DNA from 2 places in the Shewanella sp. HL-SH8 genome. Region 1 is predicted to be linked to the other one. Evidence: predicted binding sites of a transcription regulator. Region 1 holds the regulator's gene; the other holds the start of a gene.
The links. The regulator sigma-54, encoded in region 1, starts transcription at its own class of promoters, with help from an activator protein. The targets are predictions, from matches to a motif close to GTTGGCACGNNNNTNGNNT.

Region 1 (4,636 bases):
AAAGTGACTGGTAACGTGATCCGTTACAATATCAATGCTCAGGAACTTATCGCTGAAAGTACCGGTAAAGGTGAAGATCGTGTTATTACCATTATTCAACCGGAAAATTTCCAAAATGATGAGTCACCAGCACAAAAATTACCTGAAATCCCGTTAAAAAAGCAAGGTAACCAATGACCCAAATTACCTTAACAGCTGAGAACTTAGCCAAAAGCTATAAAAGCCGTCAAGTGGTTAAAAGTGTCAGCTTAACTGTAAAAACAGGCCAAATTGTCGGACTACTTGGTCCCAATGGCGCAGGTAAAACGACCACGTTTTATATGGTTGTTGGTTTAGTCAAAAGTGACCATGGCCGCATTTTAATTGATGACGATGACTTAACTGCTGACCCAATGCATTTACGTGCGCGAAAAGGTATTGGCTATTTACCACAAGAAGCCAGTATTTTTAGAAAGCTCAGTGTGCACGATAATATTATGGCCGTGTTGCAAACCCGAAAATCGATGACTTCGGATGAGCGAATTCAGGAACTGGAGCATCTTTTAGAAGAATTCCATATTACCCATATTCGCGATAGCTTAGGCATGTCGCTATCTGGTGGTGAAAGACGACGGGTAGAAATTGCACGCGCTTTAGCAGCCAATCCTAAATTTATATTGTTAGATGAGCCCTTTGCGGGTGTTGACCCTATTTCAGTGATTGATATTAAGAAAATTATTCTGCAACTCAAACACCGTGGCCTAGGCGTATTAATTACTGATCATAATGTCCGTGAAACACTTGATGTGTGTGAGCGGGCATATATTGTTAGCCAGGGGAATTTGATTGCCGAAGGCACCCCAACTGAAGTACTCAACAATCAGCAAGTTCGAGCAGTATACTTAGGCGAACAATTCAAGCTATAGTTAATCTAAATAGGATCTGAAGCACTTGCTTGGCAAAATGTTTCTGGCGACTAAGTTAATTGATCGTGTATAGGTAAAGTAAAACCATTTGTTAAAAAATTGCGACTATCACTCACTTTAATCAGTGTAGAAAGCCGAATTCTTCTAGGGATCAGCAGTAATGAAAGCTTCACTCCAACTTAAAATGGGTCAGCACCTCACTATGACCCCACAGCTGCAACAAGCTATACGTTTGCTGCAGTTATCATCTTTGGAGTTACAGCAAGAAATTCAACAAGTATTAGATTCCAATCCTTTGCTTGAAATGGAAGATGAATTTTCAGCACTTAGCAACAAAAATGATAACTCAAAAGACCTATCAGAAACTGACTTCAATGAAGTAAGCGCACCTGTAGTCGAAAAAGACACTTCAAATGTCGACACCGCAGAGTCAATGACTAAAGAGCAAATGTCTGAAGACTTGCCAATGGACACTACCTGGGATGAAGTGTACAGCGCCTCCCCAATGGCAAGCCCTGGTTCGGGTTCTGGCAGCATGCCAAATGATGACATGCCCTTCCAAGGTGAAACATCCGAAGGATTATACGAGCATTTAGAATGGCAAAAAAATCTAACGCCTTTTTCTGAAACAGACCTCGCTATTGCCACAGCCATTATTGATGCCATTGATGACACAGGTTATCTCACCCAAAGTACTGAAGATATTTTAGAAGCTATGGGCGATGATTCTGTCGAATTAGACGAAGTCGAAGCGGTACTAAAACGTATACAACATTTCGACCCTCTGGGTGTCGCCTCACGTAGCTTAAGTGAATGTTTATTGATTCAACTTGTTCAGTTTGCCCCAGACACGCCCCATATTGATAATGCCAGAATGTTAATCAAAGATTATTTAGATTTGATTGCTGGACGTGATTTTCGCACACTCATGCGCAAAACTAAGCTAAAAGAAGATGAGCTGCGCGAAGCAATTGAATTAATTCAATCTTTAAATCCACGTCCTGGCACGATGATCACCCCACCGGATGATGAATATGTTATCCCAGACGTGTCAGTGACCAAAAAGAATGGCCGTTGGGTGGTTGAATTGAACCCTGATAACATGCCAAAAATAGGTATTAATCAACAATATGCCGCCATGGCAAAAAGCAGTAAGAGTTCAACAGACACTCAATTTATTCGAGGTCACTTACAAGAAGCCAAATGGTTTATCAAAAGCTTAGAAAGCCGCAGCGACACCCTGCTTAAAGTATCCAATTGTATTGTGCAATTTCAGCAAGGTTTTTTTGAGTACGGTGCTGAAGCCATGAAGCCTATGGTGTTGAATGACATAGCTGAAGCTGTCGAAATGCATGAGTCCACTATTTCGCGTGTCACCACACAAAAGTATATGCACACACCGCGCGGACTGTTCGAACTTAAGTATTTTTTCTCTAGCCATGTCAGTACTGATGATGGCGGAGAATGTTCGTCTACAGCAATTAGAGCTTTTATTAAAAAGCTGGTTGCTGCTGAAAACCAGAAAAAACCACTAAGCGACAGTAAAATGGCAGATCTTCTGGCAGAACAAGGGATTAATGTTGCACGTCGCACCATAGCGAAATACCGCGAAGCGATGATGATCCCTCCCTCAAACCAACGTAAGAGTTTATAATCTACCTAGGCAATTGGAGGATAAATATGCAAATCACCTTAACGGGTCATCATATTGAAATTACTGAATCACTAAGAGAATATGTCACAAGTAAGTTTACAAAACTTGAACGACATTTCGATCAGATCAATAATGTCCACGTAGTATTAAATGTCGAAAAGCAACAACAGATAGCTGAAGCAAAAGTCAGCTTGAATGGAGCTGAGGTATTTGCGACATCTGAACATGCTGATATGTATCACGCTATAGACGCCCTGATTGATAAACTCGATCGTCAGGTCATTAAACACAAAGAGAAATTAACTAAGCATTAATGATGGAACTTAGTACCATCCTGCAGCCGGAATGCACCTCCTGTGCCACACCGGGCAGTAAGAAAAAGGTACTGGAGCTTATCAGCGATTTAGCTGCAGCCCAGTACCCATCCCTCTCTTCACAAGAGATTTTTGAAAGCCTAGTGGCCAGAGAAAAAATGGGTAGCACAGGAATAGGCTCTGGCATTGCAATCCCGCATGGTCGTTTAACGTCCATCGTTCGCCCTATCGCGGTTTTTATAAAGTGCGAAGAAGCGATTTCATTTGATGCTATCGACAAACAACCAGTGGATCTCTTATTTGCATTACTGGTGCCAGCAGACCAGTGTCAGCAACATCTCAGTACCCTATCCTCAATGGCTGAAAAGTTATCGGATAAACATATTCTTAAGCAGTTACGAAAAGCAAGTAACTCAACTGAACTCTATCAGGTTATCACAGCATGAAATTAGTCATTGTATCCGGTCGTTCGGGCTCAGGTAAATCTGTCGCACTTAGGGTACTAGAAGACCTAGGTTACTATTGCGTTGATAACTTACCACTGCCCTTAATTGGACGGCTATTAGAACAGCTTAGAAACACCAATGAACTGGTGGCTATAAGTGTTGATGTTCGAAATATAGAAGAGCAAGGTAAAGTATTACAGCAGCAGCTAGCGTGGTTATCTGACGATACGGAAGTCATAAGCTTTTTTTTACAGGCAAGTGATGAGGCACTACTAAAACGTTACAGTGAAACCCGACGACTACATCCTTTATCGAAAAAGAATATGTCCCTACAAGATGCGATTCAATTTGAAGGTGAGCTACTAGCGCCTATTTCTGAATACGTAGACCATTTTATCGATACATCTAAGCTAAATATTTATCAACTTAGTGATCAAGTACGTGAAATTTTAATGGGCAGTGTTGATAAAGAGTTAGTGATCAATTTTGAGTCATTTGGTTTTAAATATGGCATGCCTGCCGAAGCCGATTTTATGTTTGATGTACGCTTTTTACCTAACCCACATTGGGAAATAGAATTACGCCCCTTTACTGGATTAGATGAACCCGTACAGGAATTTCTTGGCCAGCAACCGCTGGTAAATAAATTCATTTGGCAAATAGAAAACCTATTTGAAACATGGATGCCCCACTTAGAGCGCAATAACCGCAGCTACCTAACCATAGCTATTGGTTGTACTGGTGGCCAGCATCGTTCAGTTTATATCGCCGACCAGCTTGCTAAACGTTTTTCAAGTGGTAAAAAACATGTTGTTCAAGCAAGGCACCGAGAGCTTATAAATAAGCACAAATAATCGCAATAAAGTTACTTGTCGGAACTTAACTAAATGAGTCTTTTACAGCGCCAAGTCATCATATCAAACAAGCTTGGTTTACACGCACGAGCGGCGACCAAACTGGCTATTCTTGCTAATGCATTCAATGCCAATGTTACCCTGATCCAGGGTGATAAAAAGGCCAGCGCCGCCAGTGTTTTAGGCTTATTAATGCTTGAAAGTGGCTTAGGTAAAACCATAGATATCATAGCTGAAGGGCCAGATGCACAATCAGCGCTTGATGCTATATGCGATTTAATTAATGACAAGTTCGAAGAAGGTTGTTGATCCTAATCACTTCCCCCTGCGATTGAATCTACTTTTTCATCATGAACCCACCTTTGCTTTAAGATAACTAACCGTGTTTAATTTAACTTATTGAATTGCTTGCTTAACCAGAGTTAAGTTGAGGTTAAATTAATGCAGTTAGAATAATTTAAAT
Region 2 (4,636 bases), 840 kb from region 1:
ATTTTAAATGTATATCTAGTTATTTTTGTGCTCTGGTTATGAATTATTTATGTGTAAGTTTTTAGATTAGCAGGCACAAAAAAAGCCCAGAACAATCTGGGCTTTTTGATACTAATAAGTGGTAAATATAGCGCCACTCATTAATTTTAATTAACTGCGGTTATGACGCTTACGCTCGTTCTCAGTTAAGAATCTCTTACGAACACGGATGTTCTTAGGAGTTACTTCAACTAATTCGTCATCATCGATGAACTCAAGTGCTTGTTCAAGCGTTAAGTTAATCGGTGTAGTTAACACTTGTGCTTCATCAGTACCTGATGCACGCATGTTGGTTAGCTGCTTACCTTTAAGACAGTTAACCGTCAAATCGTTAGAGCGAGCATGGATACCAACAACTTGGCCTTCATACACTTCAGCAGCGTGGCTAATAAACAGACGACCACGGTCTTGTAAACCGAATAGTGCGAATGTTAATGCTTTACCTGTTGCGTTAGAAATCAATACGCCGTTAGCACGTTGACCAATATCGCCACCTTTGTGCGGAGCGTAGTGATCAAATGAATGATAAATTAGACCAGTACCTGAAGTTGCAGTTAAGAACTCAGTTTGGAAACCAATTAAGCCACGGCTTGGGATGATGAAGTCGATACGTACACGACCTTTACCATCAAGCTGCATATCTTTCATTTCAGCTTTACGCACACCTAACTTTTCAATTACGGTACCTTGATGTTCTTCTTGAACGTCAACAGTCACAGTTTCGAATGGTTCGTGTAGCTCGCCATCAACAGTTTTAAGAATTACTTCTGGACGTGATACCGCTAATTCGTAGCCTTCACGACGCATGTTTTCAATCAAGATTGATAAATGTAATTCACCACGACCTGATACGCGGAAACGATCTGGACTGTCAGTTTCTTCAACACGTAGTGCTACGTTGTGAACAAGTTCTGTTTGTAAACGCTCAAGAATGTTACGAGAAGTAACATACTTACCTTCTTTACCCGCGAACGGAGAAGTGTTTACCTGGAACGTCATCGTTAGTGTTGGTTCATCAACTGTTAACGGCGGTAACGCTTCAACTTCAGTCACTGCACAAATAGTGTCAGAAATCTTAAGCTCACCTAAACCTGTAATTGCCACGATGTCACCAGCGTTAGCAATTTCAACTTCAGTACGGTCTAGACCCATGTAACCTAATACCTGGCCCATTTTTCCGTTACGTTTCTTACCATCAGCACCAATAATAGTCACTTGTTGGTTAGTTTTTACGTTACCACGCTTAATACGACCAATACCGATAACACCCACGTATGAGTTGTAATCGATTTGAGAAATTTGCATTTGGAATGCACCTTCCGAATCAGCGTCTGGGAAAGAAACTTTCTCAACGATGGTTTGGAAAAGTGGTGTCATGTCTTCGCTAACTACATCTGGATCTAAGGTCGCGAAACCATTTAATGCTGAAGCATAAACAATAGGGAAGTCTAACTGTTCGTCAGTTGCACCTAAGTTGTCGAATAAATCGAATACTTGGTCAATAACCCAATCAGGACGAGCGCCAGGACGGTCAATCTTGTTAATCACAACGATTGGCTTTAGGCCTTGAGCAAACGCTTTCTTAGTCACAAATCGAGTTTGTGGCATTGGACCATCAACTGCGTCAACTAACAATAATACTGAATCAACCATAGATAGAACACGTTCTACTTCACCACCGAAATCGGCGTGACCAGGCGTGTCTACGATGTTAATGCGGTAGTCGTTCCATTTGATGGCAGTGTTTTTTGCCAGAATGGTGATCCCACGTTCTTTTTCAAGATCGTTAGAATCCATCACACGCTCAGTCGCTTCTCCACGTGAAGCAAGGGTACCAGACTGCGCAAGCAATTTGTCTACCAGGGTCGTTTTGCCATGGTCGGCGTGTGCAATAATGGCGATGTTACGTAAATTCTCTAGCACGGATAAAACCTCTATACCATCAAACAAAAAAAGGGATTATTTACAGCAACTATTTAATGATAGCCACCATAAAAAAGCGTGCCATTCTACTCCAGCAAGGCCTCAGTAGATAGGATTTTTTTTGAACACCTCATATTTTCGTCTTATTGTGCTATAAATTTGCCGTTAATTTAGTGATATAAACTTTATCATCGCCTTAACGTAGGCTAGGTTACAAAAGATGTAAAACACAGTTTTCGCTATTTTGTTCAGTAAATTGTTATCTGTACGCACTTTTTGGGTTTCAGTCTCTATATAATCAAACTGGCGTGCACCACTCTGGTGTTGTGCACTGTTATGGTGCGTAGAATGGATCTATTTGGTGCAGACTTTGTTTTTTGAGAAAATCTAAAAATATCAAATTTATATAAATCAGATGCTTATATATCTGGCATGATAATAGCTAAGTAAACGTCATCATGTGGACATCATTTTTTTACATTAGTTTGCTGAGTCAATAAAACTTGGTGAACAGTAATATTAAATATTAGAAGGGAATACCCTTGACCCTACCGGAGGCTTGAGAATGTCAGTTGAATCAGTATTAAAGCAACTTAAAGAGTTAGAAGTTAAGTTTGTTGACTTACGCTTTACCGATACTAAAGGTAAAGAACAGCACGTTTCTATTCCATCTCATCAAGTAAATGAAGAGTTTTTTGAAGACGGTAAAATGTTTGACGGTTCTTCAATCGCAGGCTGGAAAGGCATCAATGAATCAGACATGGTATTAATGCCTGATCCAACTACTTTTGTTTTAGACCCTTTCACCGAAGAAACAACAGCACTTATCCGTTGTGACATTTTAGAACCTGGTACTATGACTGGTTACGACCGTGACCCACGCTCTATCGCTAAAAAAGCAGAAGCGTATCTAATTTCTACCGGTATTGCTGATACAGTATTGATTGGTCCTGAGCCTGAGTTCTTCTTATTTGATGACGTTCGTTTTGGTACTGATATGTCAGGTTGTTTCGTGAAGATTGATGCGAAAGAAGCTGCATGGAACTCTGGTAAAGAATACGCTGATGGCAACACAGGTCACCGTCCAATGGTGAAAGGTGGTTATTTTCCAGTTGCGCCAGTTGATTCTTCACAAGACTTACGTTCTGCAATGTGTTTAGTACTTGAAGAAATGGGTCAAGTTGTAGAAGCACATCACCATGAAGTGGCGACAGCGGGCCAAAACGAAATTGCAACACGTTTCAACACTTTGACTAAGAAAGCGGATGAAATCCAAATTCTTAAGTATGTTGTTCATAACATGGCGCATGCTTATGGCAAAACAGCGACCTTTATGCCTAAGCCTATCGTAGGTGACAATGGCAGCGGTATGCACGTACACCAATCTTTAGCTAAAGACGGTGTCAACTTATTTGCTGGCGATAAGTATGCTGGTTTAAGTGAATTAGCGCTTTACTACATTGGTGGTATTATCAAGCACGCTCGTGCATTGAACGCATTCACTAACCCAAGCACTAACTCTTATAAGCGTTTAGTACCACATTTCGAAGCGCCTGTTATGTTAGCTTACTCTGCGCGTAACCGTAGTGCATCTATTCGTATTCCAGTAGTGCCAAGCCCTAAGGGTCGTCGTATCGAAGCACGTTTCCCTGATCCACATGCAAACCCATATTTAGGTTTTGCGGCATTATTAATGGCAGGTCTTGATGGTATACAAAACAAGATCCACCCTGGCGATGCCATGGACAAAGACTTGTATGACTTACCGCCTGAAGAAGCTGCTGAGATCCCACAAGTTGCAACTTCTTTAGAAAACGCGCTTGAAAACTTGAAAGCTGACCATGAGTTTTTAACTAAAGGTGGCGTATTCAGTGAAGATTTCATCCAGTCTTATATCACTTTGAAGACTGCAGAAGCTGAGCGTGTAGCCCGTACTACTCATCCATTAGAGTTTGAAATGTACTACAGCCTATAATATTAACGCGCTAACTTTGTTAGCGGTTAAGTGATAAAAAAAGCCTCGCATAGATTGCGGGGCTTTTTATTAAGTTATTTTTACAATTATTTACAACCTTTCTCATTCTGTTTTAACTCATGCTTTGCGAATTTCTGTTTTAAATTCAGCTAACTCGTGTGCGTTAGAATTAACCAATTTTTTATCATTAGTTATTGATATATATAAATAATTAAATTACATGTTATTTGGCTATAACTATTCAGCCAACACTTCGTTGATATCCTTTTGTTTATTGAATAACTTGTGAGCAAGTTATCAGTAATATCAATCATTTTGTGATCCAGCATTTGTACGCTTGCGGTTGCAATGGCGTTTTAGATCCGTAAACTTGCGCCGTATAAATGCCGAGCAATTACTCTAAAAGTGATTTTGGGTTAAAGGCAGATATAAATAACCTCAACTTGGGTTAAGGGATGAATAAGCGGGATTTAAATATTTAAATTCAGATGTTTACTCTCAAACTTGAGCTTTGCGCTGGTAATAAGGCGAACTAACGCGTCAACAGCTAGCCTATTGCAAGTAAATTCAACACAGTTAGCGGTGCAAAGAGCTGTTTGATATGCATTTGTTATCCTGAGCTGAGGTTAAATACAATAACTAAGAGAATGATAATGAAAAAAACAATAATCACTTTGGCAATATCAGCTATTGTCTTTG

Region 2: glnA (glutamate--ammonia ligase) is a predicted target of sigma-54. The motif match lies at 2,389-2,407, and genes of this name have one in related genera.

The regions. Positions count from the first base shown of each region.
Region 1 covers NZ_CP195039.1:869,636-874,271, reverse strand. Annotated here, with positions in the region: gene lptA (lipopolysaccharide transport periplasmic protein LptA) at 1-177, shown strand, start outside; gene lptB (LPS export ABC transporter ATP-binding protein) at 174-905, shown strand; gene ACRWQN_RS03965 (RNA polymerase factor sigma-54) at 1,066-2,559, shown strand; gene hpf (ribosome hibernation promoting factor) at 2,586-2,873, shown strand; gene ptsN (PTS IIA-like nitrogen regulatory protein PtsN) at 2,876-3,319, shown strand; gene rapZ (RNase adapter RapZ) at 3,316-4,173, shown strand; gene ACRWQN_RS03945 (HPr family phosphocarrier protein) at 4,207-4,482, shown strand.
Region 2 covers NZ_CP195039.1:33,638-38,273, reverse strand. Annotated here, with positions in the region: gene typA (translational GTPase TypA) at 151-1,962, opposite strand; gene glnA (glutamate--ammonia ligase) at 2,528-3,937, shown strand; gene ACRWQN_RS00150 (outer membrane protein transport protein) at 4,591-4,636, shown strand, end outside.